2 regions of the Delftia sp. WSY_16 genome follow, and region 2 is predicted to be linked to the other one. Evidence: riboswitches for the same ligand, from Rfam matches in the RefSeq annotation. Region 2 holds a riboswitch; the other holds the start of a gene.
What was found. Region 2 has a riboswitch for thiamine pyrophosphate ahead of thiC (phosphomethylpyrimidine synthase ThiC). Riboswitches for the same ligand answer to the same signal wherever they lie in the genome.
Positions count from the first base shown of each region.

Region 1: it holds a riboswitch for thiamine pyrophosphate, as region 2 does, so the genes downstream of both, ACF8O7_RS00340 (hypothetical protein) here and thiC (phosphomethylpyrimidine synthase ThiC) in region 2, are expected to answer to the same signal.

Region 1 is NZ_JBICKS010000002.1:26,357-35,280, forward strand. Features, by position in the region: gene ACF8O7_RS00310 (methyl-accepting chemotaxis protein) at 1-1,204, shown strand, start outside; gene ACF8O7_RS00315 (SDR family oxidoreductase) at 1,212-2,009, opposite strand; gene ACF8O7_RS00320 (ABC transporter substrate-binding protein) at 2,011-3,033, opposite strand; gene ACF8O7_RS00325 (ABC transporter permease) at 3,072-3,833, opposite strand; gene ACF8O7_RS00330 (ABC transporter ATP-binding protein) at 3,830-4,615, opposite strand; gene ACF8O7_RS00335 (acyl-CoA reductase) at 4,617-6,113, opposite strand; gene ACF8O7_RS00340 (hypothetical protein) at 6,110-7,228, opposite strand; TPP riboswitch at 7,296-7,387, opposite strand; gene ACF8O7_RS00345 (DUF418 domain-containing protein) at 7,448-8,497, opposite strand; gene ACF8O7_RS00350 (TetR/AcrR family transcriptional regulator) at 8,494-8,924, opposite strand, start outside.
Region 2 is NZ_JBICKS010000027.1:6,446-15,369, forward strand. Features, by position in the region: gene ACF8O7_RS14520 (hypothetical protein) at 1-5, shown strand, start outside; gene ACF8O7_RS14525 (helix-turn-helix transcriptional regulator) at 43-393, opposite strand; gene fusA (elongation factor G) at 657-2,759, shown strand; gene ACF8O7_RS14535 (inositol monophosphatase family protein) at 3,178-4,092, opposite strand; gene ACF8O7_RS14540 (RNA methyltransferase) at 4,309-5,136, shown strand; gene cysE (serine O-acetyltransferase) at 5,172-5,996, shown strand; gene ACF8O7_RS14550 (nitroreductase) at 6,077-6,739, shown strand; TPP riboswitch at 6,802-6,927, shown strand; gene thiC (phosphomethylpyrimidine synthase ThiC) at 7,193-8,924, shown strand, end outside.

The sequences.
Region 1 (8,924 bases), on a different contig from region 2:
CCTGGCCTCGCTGTTGCTGGGTGCGCTGGTGGCCTGGGCCATCACCCGCCGCATCAAGGGCCTGCTCGGTGGCGAGCCGGCCTACGCGGCCCAGGTCACGCAGGAAGTGGCCAAGGGCAACCTGGCGGTGAACGTACAGCTGCGCCGGGGCGATACCACCAGCCTGCTGGCCAGCCTGGAGGCCATGCGCGCCAGCCTGGCCGGCATCGTCAGCCAGGTGCGCCACAGCAGCGAATCGATTGCCACGGGCGCCAGCCAGATCGCCTCGGGCAACGCCGACCTAAGCGCTCGCACGGAGGAGCAGGCCGCCAACCTGGAGGAGACGGCCGCCTCCATGGAGCAGATGACCGCCACCATTCAGCAGAACGTGGACACGGTGCGCAGTGCCTCGGGCCTGGCCCAGTCGGCCAGCGCCACGGCCGTGCACGGCGGCGAGGTGGTGCATGGCGTGGTCAGCACCATGGAGGACATCACGCACAGCTCGCGCAAGATCGGGGAAATCATCGGCGTGATCGACGCCATTGCGTTCCAGACCAACATCCTCGCGCTCAATGCCGCCGTGGAGGCCGCGCGTGCCGGGGAACAGGGCAAGGGCTTTGCGGTGGTCGCCTCGGAGGTGCGCTCCCTGGCCCAGCGCTGCGCCAATGCGGCCAAGGAGATCAAGGGCCTGATCAGCGAGAGCGTGGGCAAGGTCGCCGCCGGCTCCCGCCAGGTGGCCGAAGCCGGCAGCACCATGAACGACATCGTCACCCAGACGCACCGCGTGGCCGAACTGATCTCCGACATCGGTGCCGCCACGCAGGAGCAGTCCCAGGGCGTGACCCAGGTCAGCGACGCCGTGCAGCAGCTCGACCAGGTGACGCAGCAAAACGCCTCCCTGGTGGAAGAGTCTGCCGCTGCCGCCGACAGCCTGAACAAGCAGGCGGCGCAGTTGGTGCAGCTGGTCAGCGTGTTCCGCCTGGATGAAAGGGAGGCCTGGGCACAGGCCGTGTCCGCGCCGGTGGCAGCGGTCGGGCTGGCGCGCGCACAGACCGCCAAGCCGTCTCCAGCGCTGGCCCCCGCCGCGCCCCGTACCAAGCCCCTGCGTGCGGCAGCGGCCTCCAGCGCGCCTGTGGCGCTGCCTGCCAAGGCGGCAACACCCCGCCGCGCCACGGCGGCCGGAATGGCCGGGATGACCGAGGCCGATGAGTGGGAGCAGTTCTAGAACAGGCTCAGCGCATCACCAGGCCGCCATCGACGAACAGTACTTGCCCCGTCATGAAGCCGCTCAGTTCCGATGCCAGGAACAGCACCGGCCCCGCCACGTCTTCGGGGCTTGCCAGGCGGCGCAGCGGCGTGGCGGCCATCAGCGATTCGCGGAAGGACTCGCGCGTGTCCTGGGTGCCCTGCGTGGGATAGACCAGGCCCGGCGCGACGCAGTTGACGCGTATGCCCACGGGCCCCAGTTCGCTGGCCAGGTTGCGGCTGAAGGCCACCAGCGAGGCCTTGGCCGTGGTGTAGTCGTGGTAGGGCACGACGGGGTGCTCCACCAGGTTGCTGGCGATGTTGACGATGCTGCCCCGCGCACGCTGGCGCATCTGCGGCAGCACGGCGCGGCAGACATTGAAGGCCGCGCCCACGGCACCGTCGTACTGGGCCTGGTAGTCGCTCCATTGCAGGTCGTCGAAGCGGCGGCGGCGCTCGGGGTCGAAGGCGTAGGGTTTGAAGGCGTTGTTGACCACGATGTCGATGGCGCCCGCCTCGCGCGCAATGGCCTCGGCCATGGCCTGGACGGCGGGCTGCGAGCCCACATCGGCCTTGATGGCCCAGGCATCGCCTCCGGCCTGCTTGCCCGCAGCCTGGCATGCCGCCACGGTCTGCGCGGCGGCAGCGTCGTTGGACAGGTGGTTGACCGCCACGAGGGCGCCCTCGCGCGCGAAGGCGAGGGCAATGGCCGCGCCTATGCCGCGGCCGGCGCCGGTGACCAACACCACCTTGCCTTGCAGGCCCAGGGAAGACGGCTGTGCCATCTCAGGCCCCGGGCAGCAGGCTGGTGTCCACCACGTCGGACACCTTGATCTGCCTTTGCACCATGCCCAGCGCGCGGTAGGCGTCGGCGCCCTTTTGCAGGGCGGCCAGGTCGAAGCTGCCCAGCGGCTTGCCGGCCTGCAGCGGCTGCGAAGACGCATTGCGCAGGCGGATCACGTCCAGGTTGATATCGCGCTGCGTGCCGTCGATGGCGTGCTTGCCGGCCAGCGTGGCGGCTTCCTCGGGGTTGGCCATCATCCAGGCGGCGCTGTCGCGGTAGCCCTTGAGGAAGGCGCGCAGCAAGTCCTTCTTGTCGCGCAGCGTGTCCTCGCGCACCACGAACATGTCGCTGGAGATGTTCAGGTGGTCGCGCACCTGCATCACATCGACCTCGCCAATGCCTTTGCGCAGGCCCACGGCCAGGCCGGTGTCGGTGGCGGCCGTGGCATCGACCTGGCCCTGCATCAGCGGCGCGAAGTTGAGCAGGCCGGTGACGACGATGGTCACGTCCGACTCCTTGAGGCCGGCCTGGTGCAGCATCACCAGCAGGTTCTGGCGCGTGCCGCTGGACAGGCTGTAGACGCCGATCTTCTTGCCCTTGAGGTCCGCCGGCTTGCGGATGCCGGCCGACTTGAGCGAGACCACGTTGAACACGTTCTGCGGGTAGATGTCGTAGATGGCGACCAGCTTCTCGCCCTTGTCCAGCGCCATGAAGAAGGAGCCGGGATCGGTGAAGGCCACATCGGCCTGGCCGCTGAGCATGTTGCGGATGGCGTCGCCGCCGCCCGCGCCGGGCAGGTAGGCCAGCTCCACGCCCTGGGCCTTGAAGAAGCCCTTGTCGGGCTCGGCCAGGATGTTGGTGATCTCGCTGATGGGCTTGCTCCAGCCTGCCAGGCGGATCTTGCCCTGGGCGGGCGCGGCGGCTGCCGAGGTGCCGGCCAGAGTCAGGCCTGCCAAGCCTGCCAGGCCAGCGGTGGCGCCCAGCAGGCTGCGGCGGGTGAGGAAGGGGGATTGCGGTGTGTGCATGGCGCTTGGGGAAAAGGTTTCGGAAGTGTTCAGGATGGTCAGGCGGCGCGCGAGCGCAGCAGCCGGCGCTCCAGCACCAGGCAGGCCTGGTACAGCAGCAGGCCCATGGCGGCGATCAGCACCAGGGCGGCGAACATGAGGGTGGTGTCCATCATTCCCTGGGCGGCAATGACCACGGCGCCCAGGCCCCGGCTGGCGCCCATGAATTCGGCCACCACGGCGCCGACCAGGGCCAGCACCACGGCCACGCGCAGGCCCGCAAGAATGGCGGGCAGGCCCGTGGGCAGCTTCAGGCGCAGCAGCGTCTGCAGCCGCGTGGCGCCCAGCATGCGAAACAGCTGCAGCCGCTGGGCATCGACCTGGCGCAGGCCGGTCAGGGTGTTTTCCATCAGCGGGAAAAAGCAGATCAGCGCCGTGATCAGCACCGTGGGCAGCATGCCGAAGCCGAACCACAGCACGAACAGCGGCGCCAGCGCCAGCTTGGGCACGACCTGGCTGACTACCACGTAGGGCTTGAGCACACGCTCCAGCAGCTCGGATTCAGCCAGGGCCATGCCCGCCAGCAGGCCGATCGCGCTGCCGGCCGCCAGCCCCAGCAGCAGGGCCTGGAGCGTCGCCCAGATGTGCGGCCAGAAATAGCCCGTGGCCAGCCCCGTCCACAGCGATGCCGCAATGGCCGAGGGCGCCGGCAGCACCAGGGCGGACAGGCCCCATTGCCGCACCAGCAGCTCCCACAGGCCCAGCAGGACCAGCGCCAGCGCGGCGGCCAGCAGGCGGGCATGGAACAAGGACACCGTCATGCCGCCGTCCTGTCCAGGGCTGCGCGCACGCGGGCGCAGTGTTCGTTGAACGCCGGCCCGTGGCGCATGGCCTGGGTGCGCGGCGCGGGCAGATCGACTGCCATATCGGCCACGATGCGCCCGCCGTGCATGAGGGCGATGCGGTCGCCCAGGTAGACGGCCTCGTTGATGTCATGGGTGACGAAGAGCACCGTGGTGCCGCGCTCGCGGCAGGTGCGCAGCAGGTCGTCCTGCAGCTCGGCGCGCGTGATGGCGTCCAGCGCGGCAAAGGGCTCGTCCAGCAGCAGCAGCGGCGGATCGAGCACCAGCGCCCGTGCCAGCGCCACGCGGCTTTGCTGCCCGCCCGATAGATGGCGCGGATGGCGCTGCGCATGGCTGGCCAGGCCCAGCTGCTGCAGCAGCGCCAGGGCGCGTTGTTCGTCCTGCGGCGCGGGGCGCCTTTGCAGCGACACGGGCAGCAGCACATTGCCCAGCGCCGTATGCCACTCCAGCAGCGTGGGCGCCTGGAACATGAAGCCCAGCTGCGGGCCGGGCTCGGCCAGCTCGGCGCCACGCAGCAGGATGCGGCCCGACTGCGGCCTGAGCAACCCCGCCGCCAGCTTCAGCAAGGTGGTCTTGCCGCAGCCGCTGCGGCCCAGCAGGCAGTGGACCTCACCGGCCTGCACGCGCCAGTCCACGCCGTCCACCACGGGCGGGCGGCCCGGGTAGGTGAAGACCACTTGCTCGACATCGAGAAACGCCATGGTTGCAGCCCCGTCCGTCCCCTCTTGCAGGTTCGCCATGTCAGTCCGCATACGGCGCAAACGGCTGCGCCGCCGCCTCGGCAGATTGCTCTATCTCGGTCATGCGCACCAGGTCCAGCAGGTTGAAGCGGCCGTCATGGTGCCAGCCGGCCTCGGGCATGCTCATGGAGCCGATGGCACTGATGCGCGTGACGCCGGCCGCGCCCAGCAGGCCGGCCAGGCGGTACAGCTGCTCGGGCGAGGCGGCAATGCCGGCCGTCTGCAGGTAGTCGCGCTGCGCGGCCACCACGGGCACGGCGTCATCCAGGCGGTCCACGCCCACCACGGCAATCGTGCGGTACAGGGCCGTGGGCGCCAGCGGCTGCAGGCTGTCGCTGTACGCCACGCTCCAGGGTGCGTCCACCGGACCCAGCAGTTGCTGTTCGTCACCCGACCATTCCACGGCCTGCTGCCAGCGGGCCACGGCGGCGCCCTCCTCCAGCTCCAACGGCCGGCGCGCAAAGCGCCGCTGCAGGTTGGCCAGCTCGGCCGCCAGGTAGTCGGCAAAGGCACGCGGCGGCACGGGGGCACCGCGCTCCACGTAGAAGACATGGGGCGAGTAGCAACCCTGCTGGTCGTAGCGCATCACGTCCCAGGCCGCCAGCCGCGCCACGGCGGGCGCCTTGAGCGTGTCCAGCGCCTGGGCGCCCACCATGCCGAAGCCCAGCTTGTGGCCATGCGGCAGAAAGCGCGTGGTCACGGGCAGGCGCTGGCGCAGCGCCTGCAGCGTCTGGTTGCCGCCGTAGGCGAGCACGGTGTCGGCCTCGGCATGGAGCGCGGCGGCTCCACCGCCATCCACGCCATCGGCGCCATCCGCCCCATCCACACCACCCGCGCCGCTCCACCACACCACGGCCAGGCAATCGGCCAGCGGCGGGTGCACCTCGGCCAGCAGCCGTGCGAACCAGCCCGCGAACAGCGGCTCGGCGCTGGCCAGCTTGCCAATGGCGGGCGCCTTGACCAGCAGGCCGCAGACCAGGCTCCACAGGGACAGCGCAGGCACATTGCCGGCCCAGCTGTGCATCAGCAGATCCGGCCCGAAGGCGCGCACCGCGCCGCCCTTGGGCGCGGGCTGGAAGCCGTCGAGCACGGCCGGGTTGGCAAAGTCCTCCGCCACGAAGCGCCGCAGCTGCGCGGCGCGGAAGGTCTTGAAGAAGCCCGTCAGCCCCAGGCGCACCATGTCGGCGTCATAGCCGCTGACCACGGGCAGCCAGGCCTCGGCCTGGCGCCGATAGGGATCGCTGCGGTCCAGCAGGCGGGCGATGGCGCGGTCGATGGCGTCGATGATCTCGGCCACGGGCATGGCCCTGAGGTGGCGGTCTGCGGCTCGGCGCACATGGGCTGCCAGCGCATGCATCTGCGGGCCGGTCAGCAGGGGCACGGAGACTTCCAGCCGCACGCCGCCGCGTTCGAAGGGCAGCACATGCCACTGCACCTCGTCCTCGCGCAAACCAGGCAGTTCGGGCAGGTAGCCGGCCGTGATCCGCTCGATGTTCATGCAGCAGCGGCCTTCACGAATTCATCGACCGCCAGCGAGCAGCCCTTGGCCGCTGCGCCCTCGGCACGCCCCAGCAACAGGAAACCGCTGTTCTCGCCATGGCCGGCCCACAGGCCCACGTCCTCGGTGAGGATGGTGGTGACCGCGTTGTAGTTGGCCAGGTCGCAGTGCACGAGAATGCCGCGCTCGCCGGGCGCCACGCTGCGGCCGGTGACGGGCTCGACCAGGCGCGAGCGTATCCAGTGCGGCCCCGACTTGACCGAGGGCAGCGTGGCATTGCCGTCGTCATAGAACTGCGTGCTCAACTCGGTCATGCCGTACATGTTGATGCAGTGGCTGCGCGGCACGCCCAGCAGCCGGGACAGGTCGGCGTAGAAGTCCTCCAGCGGCAGCTCGCGCGACTGGCCCTTGTAGCCGCCCGTGTCCAGGATGCGGCTGCCCGGCGGCAGGCAAAAGCTGCGGCCCTGCTCGCGCAGCGCGTCCATCACATGCACCAGGCTGAAGCTGGCGCCCAGCAGCGCATAGGGGCGGCCGCTGCGCTCGGATTCCTCCAGCACGGCGCACAGGCCGGGCATGTCCAGGCCGTCGGGGGTGAGGAAGTAGCGGCTGTCGGGAGTGCCGAATTCCGTCTTGGCCAGCGCCAGGTAGTGGGCCAGCGAAGAGTTGGGCATGGCCTGCTCGTCGGGAAAGAGGATGCCCATGGGCAGGCGCTCGTGCCCGGCCATGAAGCGCTGCGCGAAGTTGCGCGTCATCGACGCATCGTAGACATCGAGCGCTGGATGGAAGTGGCGCCCGCGCGCGGACAGTCCCTTGGCCTGGCCCGTGGTGCCGCTGGTCATGAACACGCGCTCCGCGGGCGAGGCCGGCTCGCTGCGCAGCTCCATGGCCTTGAACGCATCGATGGGCACGGCGGGAATGTCGCTCCAGGTCTTCACATTGCGCAGCGTGGCGCCGCGCCGCTGGCAGAAGCTGCGAAACGGCGCATTCGATTCGTATTGGTAGGCGAACAGCCGCAGGGCCAGTGCATCGAACTGCTCGTCGGTGCAGCCGTCCATGGCGATGAATGCAAGCAGGTCTGCGACCAGAGAAGCCGCCTGGGGCCGGGCCTTGTCCATGGAATTCCTTCGAGAGCTGGGACGTGATGCTCCGAAGGCTCCCCCGGCCGTGGCGCATGGGCGGCCACGCAGGGGTGCAGGCTCTTCTTCCGCCGGAATGACCCGGTTCAAGTTCTCGGGTGTGGATCTCAGCACTGGCGTGCACCCCGGAGCGGAGGGCTATCTTACAGCAGGGTCGCCAACGCCGCAGGCCCGGGGCCATCGCCCTGCAAGACTGCGTCAGCCCAGTGCCGTCAGCCGCCGCATCACCCATTCCACGGGCCCCTGCGCCACCTTCTTGCTCCAGGCCCAGGCGGCCAGGCTGGCGATGATCACGTACAGCGCGGCGGCCACGGCCACTTCGCGCAGGCTGCGTGAGCCGTCCAGCGCGCCCATGGCCTCCAGCAGGCCCATGCCGATGAGGATGTGTGCCAGGTACAGGGTCAGCGTCATGCGCCCGGCCGGCAGCAGGCCGCGCCACGGTCCACCGGGCCAGCGGTCGGCCAGCCGCAGGCAGGCGCCTATGGCAATGCTGGCGCAGCCCAGGCCCATCAGCAGATAGGCAGGGCCGGGCGGCATGGGGCCGGTGCCCAGCCAGGGCGCCCAAGCGCTGCGGGCCGCAAGCGCCGAGACGGCGCAGGCCAATCCCACCATCACGCCACCCGCAGCCACCAAGGTCCATTGCACGCGCGGCTCGGCCAGCGGCAGGCTGGCCAGCAGCATGCCGCACAGGAAGAACGCAAACCACGGCAGCACCGGATGGAAGCCGTTGAACAGCAGGTTGCGCGCAAAGCCGGCCGGCTCCCACAGGCCCTGGTAGGACAGGCTGGCCCAGTCCCAGCCCTGGCTGTAGTCCAGCTGCAGCAAGGCCCAGGCGGACAGCATGGCCACGGCCGCCATGCCGGCCAGCAGCGTCCTTGCGCCGGCCTGCAGCCAGGCGATGGCCAGCACGAAGTAGACCGCGTAGTAGTGAATGATGTCGGCCGGAAAGATCACCAGGTTCATGCCACCGGCCACCAGCAGGAACAGCGCGCGGCGCAGCGTCCAGAGGCGCGCCGTGGCCGGCTCCAGCGAGCGCGTGGCCAGCACCAGGCCCAGGCCTGCCAGCACCACGAAGGTGGCCGAGGCCTTGCCCTCCAGGAAATGGAAGAACGACAGCAGCCAGCCAGGCTCCTGCAGCGCGGGATGCATGGCCTGCTTGAAGTTGACGAACACCATGCCTGCCAGCGCCAGGTAGCGCGCCAGGTCCAGCCCCGCCAGGCGGGCGCCCCTGCCGGTGGCGTGCCTCATGTCGCGTCCCCCCGTGCCTCGCCTCCAAGAAGGCAGGCCAGCAAGGCGGGATGCAGCACATCGACCCCTTCATCCGCCCCCGCGTCTTCTTGCGGCGTCACCGCCAGCGCAAAGCGCAGCGCATCGCTTTCCACGGCATCCAGCAGCAGTTGCGCGGCCAGGCGCACGGGCACGGCGGGCCGCAAGAGGCCCTGCTGCGCCCCGCGCTCCATGAAGCCTGCCAGGCCGTCGAGCATGCGCCTGCGGTTGGCCTCGAAGGCCGGCGCCAGGCCCGGCGAACGCGCGATCTCGGACAGGCACTCGGCGCTGAGCACGGCCCATTCCCGCTGACGGCACAGCGCCTGGTAGGCGGCCAGGAATTGCGCCACCACCGGCAGCGAAGGGGCTGCGGCCCGCTCCAGCGCCTGAAGCAAGGGCAGCAGCTCGG
Region 2 (8,924 bases):
GGTAGGGCGCAGGCCTGCCGCCTGCGTTGCAGGGGTGGGGCTTCAAGGGCAGGGTTTGAGGTGGGCGGCCGTGGCCTGTTCGGTGAGCGGGTCTTCGGCCAGGGCCTGCAGCAGCGCGTCCAGCAGGCCGGGAAAGCGCGCATCCAGGTCTTCGCGGCGCAGGGAGAGCAGGTTTTCGCGGCCGTCGGGGCGCTGCCAGATCACGCCGCTGTCGCGCAGCACGCGCCAGTGATGGGTCATGGTGGATTTGGACTGGCCCTGCAAGAGCGAGCCGCAGGCGCGCTCATGGCCTGCGGCCAGCGCGCGCACCACGGCCAGGCGCAGGGGATTGCCCAGGGCGTTGAGCAGGTTTTCCAGGCGTATCTGTTCGCGGTCGGGGTGGTTGGCAAGCATGAATCGTCCAGTCGATGGGGCGCCACTGTGCCATGGAAGCAATGCCGCACGTCGCTGATGCGGCGTGGCGCGGGCAGTTATCTGGCAGACACGCCCCTTGCGTGGTGAAAACATGAATCGTTCTGCAAGAAGTTGCGGAAGATAGTACGATTGTCTTCGTACATTCCAATTGTCATCAACCCTCATTCAACCCCCGCGAGAATCCGACCCTTCGAACCGGCAGATCACGCACTTACGCTTTCGTAGCACCCAGGAGTCCTTTCATGGCCCGCCATACCCCCATAGAACGCTATCGCAACATTGGTATCTCCGCGCACATCGATGCCGGCAAGACGACCACGACCGAGCGCATCCTGTTCTACACCGGGGTGAGCCACAAGCTGGGCGAGGTGCACGAGGGCGCCGCCATCATGGACTGGATGGAGCAGGAGCAGGAGCGCGGCATCACCATCACCTCGGCGGCGACTACCTGCTTCTGGAAGGGCATGGACGGCCGCTTTGACCAGCACCGCATCAACATCATCGACACCCCGGGCCACGTGGACTTCACCATCGAGGTGGAGCGTTCCATGCGCGTGCTCGACGGCGCCGTCATGGTCTATGACGCCGTGGGCGGCGTGCAGCCGCAGTCCGAGACGGTCTGGCGCCAGGCCAACAAGTACAAGGTGCCGCGCCTGGCCTTCGTCAACAAGATGGACCGCACGGGCGCGGATTTTCTGCGCGTGCGGCAGATGATGGTGGACCGCCTCAAGGCCAACCCCGTGCCCATCGTGCTGCCCATTGGCGCAGAGCAGCAGTTCACCGGCGTGGTGGACCTGCTCAAGATGAAGGCCATCATCTGGGACGAGGCCACGCAGGGCATGAAATTCGAGTACCAGGACATTCCCGCAGCCATGGTGGCCGACGCCAGGAAGTGGCGCGAGTCCATGGTGGAGGCGGCTGCCGAGGCCAGCGAAGACCTGATGAACCGCTACCTGGAAGAGGGCGACCTGCCCGAGGCCGACATCCTGCGCGGCCTGCGCCTGCGCACCATTGCGGGCGAGATCCAGCCCATGCTGTGCGGCTCGGCCTTCAAGAACAAGGGTGTGCAGCGCCTGCTGGACGCCGTGGTCGAGCTCATGCCTTCCCCGCTGGAAGTGCCGCCCGTGGAGGGCCACGCCGAAGACGGCTCCATCATCGTGCGCCACGCCGATGACAGCGAGAAGTTCTCTGCCCTGGCCTTCAAGCTGATGACCGACCCCTTCGTGGGCCAGCTCACCTTTGTGCGCGTGTACTCGGGCGTGCTCAACAAGGGCGACAGCGTGCTCAACTCCGTCAAGGACAAGAAGGAGCGCATCGGTCGCATCGTGCAGATGCATGCCAATGAACGCCTGGAGGTCGATGAAATCCACGCCGGCGACATCGCTGCCTGCGTGGGCCTGAAGGACGTGACCACGGGCGAGACCCTGTGCGACCCGTCCGCGCCCATCGTGCTGGAGAAGATGGTCTTCCCCGAGCCCGTGATCGCCCAGGCCGTGGAACCCAAGTCCAAGGCCGACCAGGAAAAGATGGGCATTGCCCTGTCGCGCCTGGCGGCCGAAGACCCGTCCTTCCGCGTGCGCACGGATGAGGAATCGGGCCAGACCATCATCGCCGGCATGGGCGAGCTGCACCTGGAAATCATCGTGGACCGCATGAAGCGCGAGTTCAACGTGGAAGCCAACGTGGGCAAGCCCCAGGTGGCCTACCGCGAAACCATTCGCCAGAAGGTTACCGATGTGGACGGCAAGTTCGTTCGCCAGTCCGGCGGCAAGGGCCAGTACGGCCATGTGGTCTTCACGGTGGAGCCGCAGGAACCCGGCAAGGGCTTCGAGTTTGTCGACGCCATCAAGGGCGGCGTGGTGCCGCGCGAGTACATCCCTGCGGTGGAAAAGGGCGTGGTCGAGGCCCTGACCAGCGGCGTGCTGGCCGGCTACCCCGTGGTGGACGTCAAGGTCACGCTGACCTTCGGCTCTTACCACGACGTGGACTCCAACGAAATGGCGTTCAAGATGGCGGCCATCTTCGGCTTCAAGGAAGCTGCCAAGAAGGCCAGCCCCGTCATCCTGGAACCCATGATGGCCGTGGAAGTCGAGACGCCCGAAGACTACGCCGGCACCGTCATGGGCGACCTGTCCTCGCGTCGCGGCATGGTGCAGGGCATGGACGACATGGCCGGCGGCGGCAAGTCCATCAAGGCCGAAGTGCCCCTGTCCGAAATGTTCGGCTACGCCACCTCCCTGCGCTCGCAAACGCAAGGCCGTGCCACCTACTCCATGGAGTTCAAGCACTACGCCGAAGCACCGCGCAACGTGGCCGAGGCGGTGATCAACGCACGGGTCAAGTAAGAGGTGGGAGGGTTGCGGGCAGCTTGCTGCCCCTGACCCCCTCTCACCCCTCCCGTATGCCCACGCCTGCGCCGGGCCGCCTGCGGGGTTGCAGTCCTGCCGAAGGACAGGACTGCTTCGTCAACTGAATCGCCGTGATTGTCTGAACGTAGCGCGCAGCGCGAAGTGAGTTTCACGGCGAACCCCGCAGGCGGCCCGGCGCAGGTTGCCCGCAGCGAAGCGAAGGGACGTGGACATTCGGGTCGCCTTCTTTGATCTGACCTTTCTTGGCGAATCAAGAAAGGGCAGTCGGCCGCCGGGCCGAGACCCGGCCCCGAAAAGCAACCCCCCGGCAGGGGCAAAAAGCGCACCGAACCCACGCCCAACGAAAAACAGCTCCTTGAAGGAGCTGTTTTTCATAAGAGAGGAGAAGCCGGAATCAAGCCTCAGGCTGCTGCTCAGACTCAGCAGTTTCAGCATCAGCGACGGGAGCCGCCTCTCCAGAATCAGACAGCGCCTGCCGCACACCCGCCTTCTCACCAGCAGAAGCAAACTTGCTGTACTTGCCAACGATGCCGACCAGGGCGCCATAAATGCGCGGATTGCCCGCCAGGCATTCCTTCTGCTCCAGGAAATCGGCTTCGCCCGTGAAGTTGCCGACCAGGCCACCTGCCTCGGTCACCAGCAGGCTGCCGGCGGCCACGTCCCAGATCTGCAGGCCGCTTTCAAAGAAGCCATCGGCAAAGCCGGCTGCCACGTAGGCCAGGTCCAGCGCGGCGGCGCCGGGGCGGCGCACGCCTGCGGTTTCCTGCATCACGTCGCCCAGCATGTTCATGTACTGCTTGAAGTTGTCGCCACGGCGGAAGGGGAAGCCGGTGGAGATCAGGCTGTCCTTGAGCTGGATGCGCTTGGACACGCGGATGCGGCGGTCATTCAGGTAGGCGCCGCGGCCGCGCGTGGCCGTGAACAGGTCGTTGCGCGAGGGGTCGTACACCACGGCGTGCTCCACCTTGCCCTTGAAGGACAGGGCAATGCTCACGCAGTACACGGGGAAGCCGTGGATGAAGTTGGTGGTGCCGTCCAGCGGATCGATGATCCAGACGTAGTCGGAGTTCTTGGCGCCGAACTCGTTGCCCGATTCCTCGGCCAGGATGCCGTGGCCCGGGTAGGCGCCCAGCAAGGTTTCGATGATGGCCTGCTCGGCCGCCTTGTCCACCTCGGTCACAAAGTCGTTGACCTGCTTTTGTGCGACACGCACGGATTCCACGTCAAGAGCCGCGCGGTTGATGATGGCGCCGGCGGCGCGTGCGGCCTTGATGGCCACGTTGAGCATGGGATGCAGGTTGGTCGACATAGATTGTGAGGCGTTGGCGGAGCAGCGGCTGTGCAAGGAGAGGACGGTTCTCTCTGGCAAAAGCAGGCTGTTTGACGCGGGTAAGAACGGAAAAAGCCGCGTCCGGCGATGCGGGGCGGCGACAATAGCGCGCAATTTTACCCGCCTTGTCCGTTTTGTGCTGCGCAACCTGTCCCGTCTTGGGGGCTCTGCCGGCGCCGGCAGGCCAGCGACGCAATGAAAACCCGATTCGTACTGATAGAAACCAGCCACGCCGGCAATGTGGGTGCCGCCGCCCGCGCCTTGAAGACCATGGGCTTTGACGACCTGGTGCTGGTGCGCCCGCGCTGGCCCAACGTGCTGCGCAAGGAAGAGACCATCCAGCGGGCCAGCGGCGCGCTGGACGTGCTGGGCAATGCGCGCGTGGTCGAGACGCTGGAGGAGGCGCTGGACGGCATCAGCCACCTGTGCGCCACGGCCATGACGCCGCGCGACTTCGGCCCGCCCACGCGCACGCCGCGCCAGCATTTCGAGCTGCTGCTCAGCGGGGCGCTGGATGTGCTGGCTGCGCCCGATGAGGCCGATGCGCCCGATGAAGCGGCGGCGCCTGCCGATGCATCCGTGTCGGCACAGGCTCCCACGCCGCGCTGCAACCAGTCGGGCGTGGCCTTCCTGTTCGGCTGCGAGCGCTTCGGCATGAGCAACGACGATGTCTACCGCAGCGATGTGGCGCTGTCGATTCCGTCCAATCCGCAGTTCGGCTCGCTGAACCTGGGGGCGGCCATCCAGGTGGTGGCCTACGAGTGGCGCCAGGCGCTGGGCGGCTTTCCCGTGGTGGAGCACACGCCCGCGCCGCAGCGCGCCGACGCGGCCCAGGTGGCCGGCATGCTGGGCCATTGGGAGCAGGCGCTGGCGCATATCGGCTTTCTCGATCCGGCTGCGCCCAAGAAGCTCATGCCGCGCCTCAACCAGCTTTTCAACCGCTCGCAACTGACCGCCGAGGAAATCCACATCCTGCGCGGTGTTGCGAAGGCCATGCTGCAGAGCACCCCACCGAAACGCTAGACTGAGCGGTCTTGTCAACAATAACCAGCCCCTAGATGCTTGACCGCCTGCGCTCCGATATCCAGTGCATCCTCGACCGCGACCCTGCGGCACGCAGCACCTGGGAGGTCATCACCTGTTACCCGGGTCTTCATGCGATCTGGCTGCAGCGTCCGGCGCACTGGTGCTGGAACCATGGCCTCAAGTGGCTGGGGCGCTTCATCTCGCACATCGGCCGCTGGCTCACCGGCATCGAGATCCATCCGGGCGCCGTCATCGGCGAGCGCGTCTTCATCGACCACGGCATGGGCGTCGTCATCGGCGAGACGGCCGTGGTCGGCGACGGCTGCACCATCTACCACGGCGTGACCCTGGGCGGCACCTCTCTGTACAAGGGCGCCAAGCGTCATCCCACGCTGGGCCGCGACGTGGTGGTCAGCGCGGGCGCCAAGGTGCTGGGCGGCTTCGAGGTGGGCGACGGTGCCAAGATCGGCAGCAATGCCGTGGTCATCAAGCCCGTGCCCGCAGGCGCCACGGCCGTGGGCATTCCGGCGCGCATCATCGCCAGCAAGAACGGCCACAGCGCCGATGTGACCGAGCACGACCCGGCATCTGCCAAGGCCGAGTCCATCAAGGTCCCGGCCTCTGCCGCGCCCCAGCCGTTCACGGCCTACGGCATCACCCAGGAAATGGACCCCGTGGCCCAGGCCATGCGCGGCCTGAGCGATGGCGCGGCCGCGCACGAGCAGCAGATCGCGCTGCTTTGGGAGGCCATTGCCAAGCTCTCGGCCGGCAGCAAGGTGGGCGACTGCGTGCCCTGCGAATCCGAGCGCCCGCAGGCCTTCCAGAAGGACAAGATCGACCAGATCATGGGCAAGTAGGCCTGCACAAGATCACCAAAGATCCCCAAGATCCCCAAGATCCCCAAGATCCCCCAAGAAGACCGGAGACTCCGACCAGCATGAACGTTGAACAGGCCTTGCATGCGCGCCGCTCCGTGCGCGCCTTCCTGCCCCAGTCGCCCGATGCGGCGCTGGTGCGCACCCTGATGGAACAGTCGGCCAATGCGGCCTCGGGCGGCAACCTGCAGCCCTGGCGCGTGCTGGCGCTGACGGGCGATCCGCTGCAGCAGTTGCTCACCGCCGTTGCCGAAGCCGAGCCCCAGGACGCCCAGCCCGGCCTGTCCTACCCGCCCAATCTCTGGGAGCCCTACCGCAGTCGGCGCTTTGCCAATGGCGAAGAGCTGTACCAGTCGCTGGGCATTCCGCGCGACGACAAGCCCGCGCGGCTGGAGCAGCTGGCGCGCAACGGCCAGTTCTTCGGCGCGCCCGTGGGCCTGATCGTGGCGGTGGACGAGCGCATGGGCCTGCCGCAATGGGTGGACCTGGGCATCTACCTGCAGTCCTTCATGCTGCTGGCCTGCGCCAATGGCCTGGCCACCTGCGCCCAGGGCTTCTGGCGCCGCTACAACGACGCCGTGACCCAGGCGCTGGCGCTGCCCGAGGGCTACCACGTGGCCTTCGGCATTGCGCTGGGCTACGAGGACAAGAACGCCCCCATCAACGGCTGGCGCGCCACGCGCGCTCCGCTGGCCGAATGGGGTGCGCTGCGCGGCTTCGACTGACGGCGGCGCATGGCCCCTGGGCAAACCCGCAGGCGATGGGCCGCCAACCATCCCCTATACTTGCCGCTGCTCCGGGGTGTGCTGATGCACTGAGATGCCAACCGGTCCATGCGCTGCATGGGCCAGGCGGCGAACCCGACGAACTTGATCCGGTTGATACCGGCGGAAGAAGAGCGGGACCCTGAAGCGGGGCCGAAGTCAGAGGATGGAAGTCCGCCACGGCGGATACACGCAGGGCCGCAACGGCCAGGCAGGCCACCATCCGATGCGCATCGACCCTTGCCAACCAAGGCTGCTCGTGCGCCTTGGCGTGCGTGGCAACCAGGGGCCAAGGCCATACGGCCCTGGCAGGCCCACACTGGCATAGCCCGGTGCGCGGCCTTTGGCGCAGCCCAAGGAGTGTCCGGTTCCCGGAGCGTTGTTGATCGACGCTTTGAACGCAAGGAACCCGACATGAACGCTCCCGATTCCATCTTCACCCCCGCAGCCGGCGAAGCTCCCGACGCACAGCGTTTTTCCGACCTGCTGGCGCAGTCGCGCAAGCCGTTCCCGGCCTCCACCAAGAGCTATCTGCAAGGCAGCCTGCACAGCGGCCTCAACGTGCCCGTGCGCGATATCCAGCTGACCAATGGCGAGCAGGTCAGCGTCTATGACACCTCGGGCCCCTACACCGACCCGGCCGTGGCCATCGACGTCCGCAGCGGCCTGCCCGGCGTGCGCAATGCCTGGATCGAGTCGCGCGGCGACAGCGAGTACTACGCCGGCCGCCTGCGCCAGGCCCTGGACGACGGCGGCAAGCGCGGCGAGGAAGACGAGCGCGTGGCCCGCCTGCGGGCCGAGGCCGCATCGCTGCAGCGCCAGCCGCGCCGCGCCAAGAGCGGTGGCAACGTCACCCAGATGCACTACGCGCGCAAGGGCATCATCACGCCCGAGATGGAGTACGTGGCCCTGCGCGAGAACGGCCGCCGCGAATGGATGGCCGAGTACCAGCAGGACGCCGCGCGCGAGGCGCGCCTGGCCGGCAACGGCCTGGGCGCCGCCATCCCCAAGATCATCACGCCCGAATTCGTGCGCGACGAAGTGGCGCGCGGCCGCGCCATCATCCCGGCCAACATCAACCACCCCGAGATCGAGCCCATGGCCATCGGGCGCAACTTCAAGGTCAAGATCAACGCCAACATCGGCAACTCGGCCGTCACCTCCAGCATCGAGGAAGAGGTCGAGAAGCTGGTCTGGGCCATCCGCTGGGGCGCGGACAACGTGATGGACCTGTCCACCGGCAAGAACATCCACACCACGCGCGACTGGATCATCCGCAACTCGCCCGTGCCCATCGGTACCGTGCCCATCTACCAGGCGCTGGAGAAAGTGGGCGGCATTGCCGAGGACCTGACCTGGCCCATCTTCCGCGACACCCTGATCGAGCAGGCCGAGCAGGGCGTGGACTACTTCACCATCCACGCCGGCGTGCGCCTGGCCTACATCCACCTCACGGCCCAGCGCCGCACGGGCATCGTCTCGCGCGGCGGATCCATCATGGCCAAGTGGTGCATGGCCCACCACCGCGAGAGCTTCCTGTACGAGCACTTCGAGGACATCTGCGACATCATGAAGCAGTACGACGTCAGCTTCTCGCTGGGCGACGGCCTGCGCCCCGGCAGCGCCTCGGACGCCAATGACGAGGCCCAGTTCGCCGAACTGCAGACCCTGGGCGAGCTGACCCAGCTGGCCTGGAAGCACGACGTGCAGACCATGATCGAAGGCCCCGGCCACGTGCCCATGCACATGATCCAGGCCAACATGACCGAGCAGCTCAAGCACTGCCACGAGGCGCCGTTCTACACCCTGGGCCCGCTGACCATCGACATCGCCCCCGGCTACGACCACATCGCCAGCGCGATCGGCGCGGCCATGATCGGCTGGTTCGGCACCGCCATGCTGTGCTACGTCACGCCCAAGGAACACCTGGGCCTGCCCGACCGCGACGACGTCAAGCAGGGCATCATCGCGTACAAGATCGCAGCCCACGCGGCCGACGTCGCCAAGGGCCACCCCGGCGCCCGCGCCCGCGACGACGCGCTGAGCCAGGCCCGCTTCGACTTCCGCTGGCAGGACCAGTTCAACCTGGGCCTGGACCCCGACACCGCCCAGGCCTACCACGACGAAACCCTGCCCAAGGACAGCG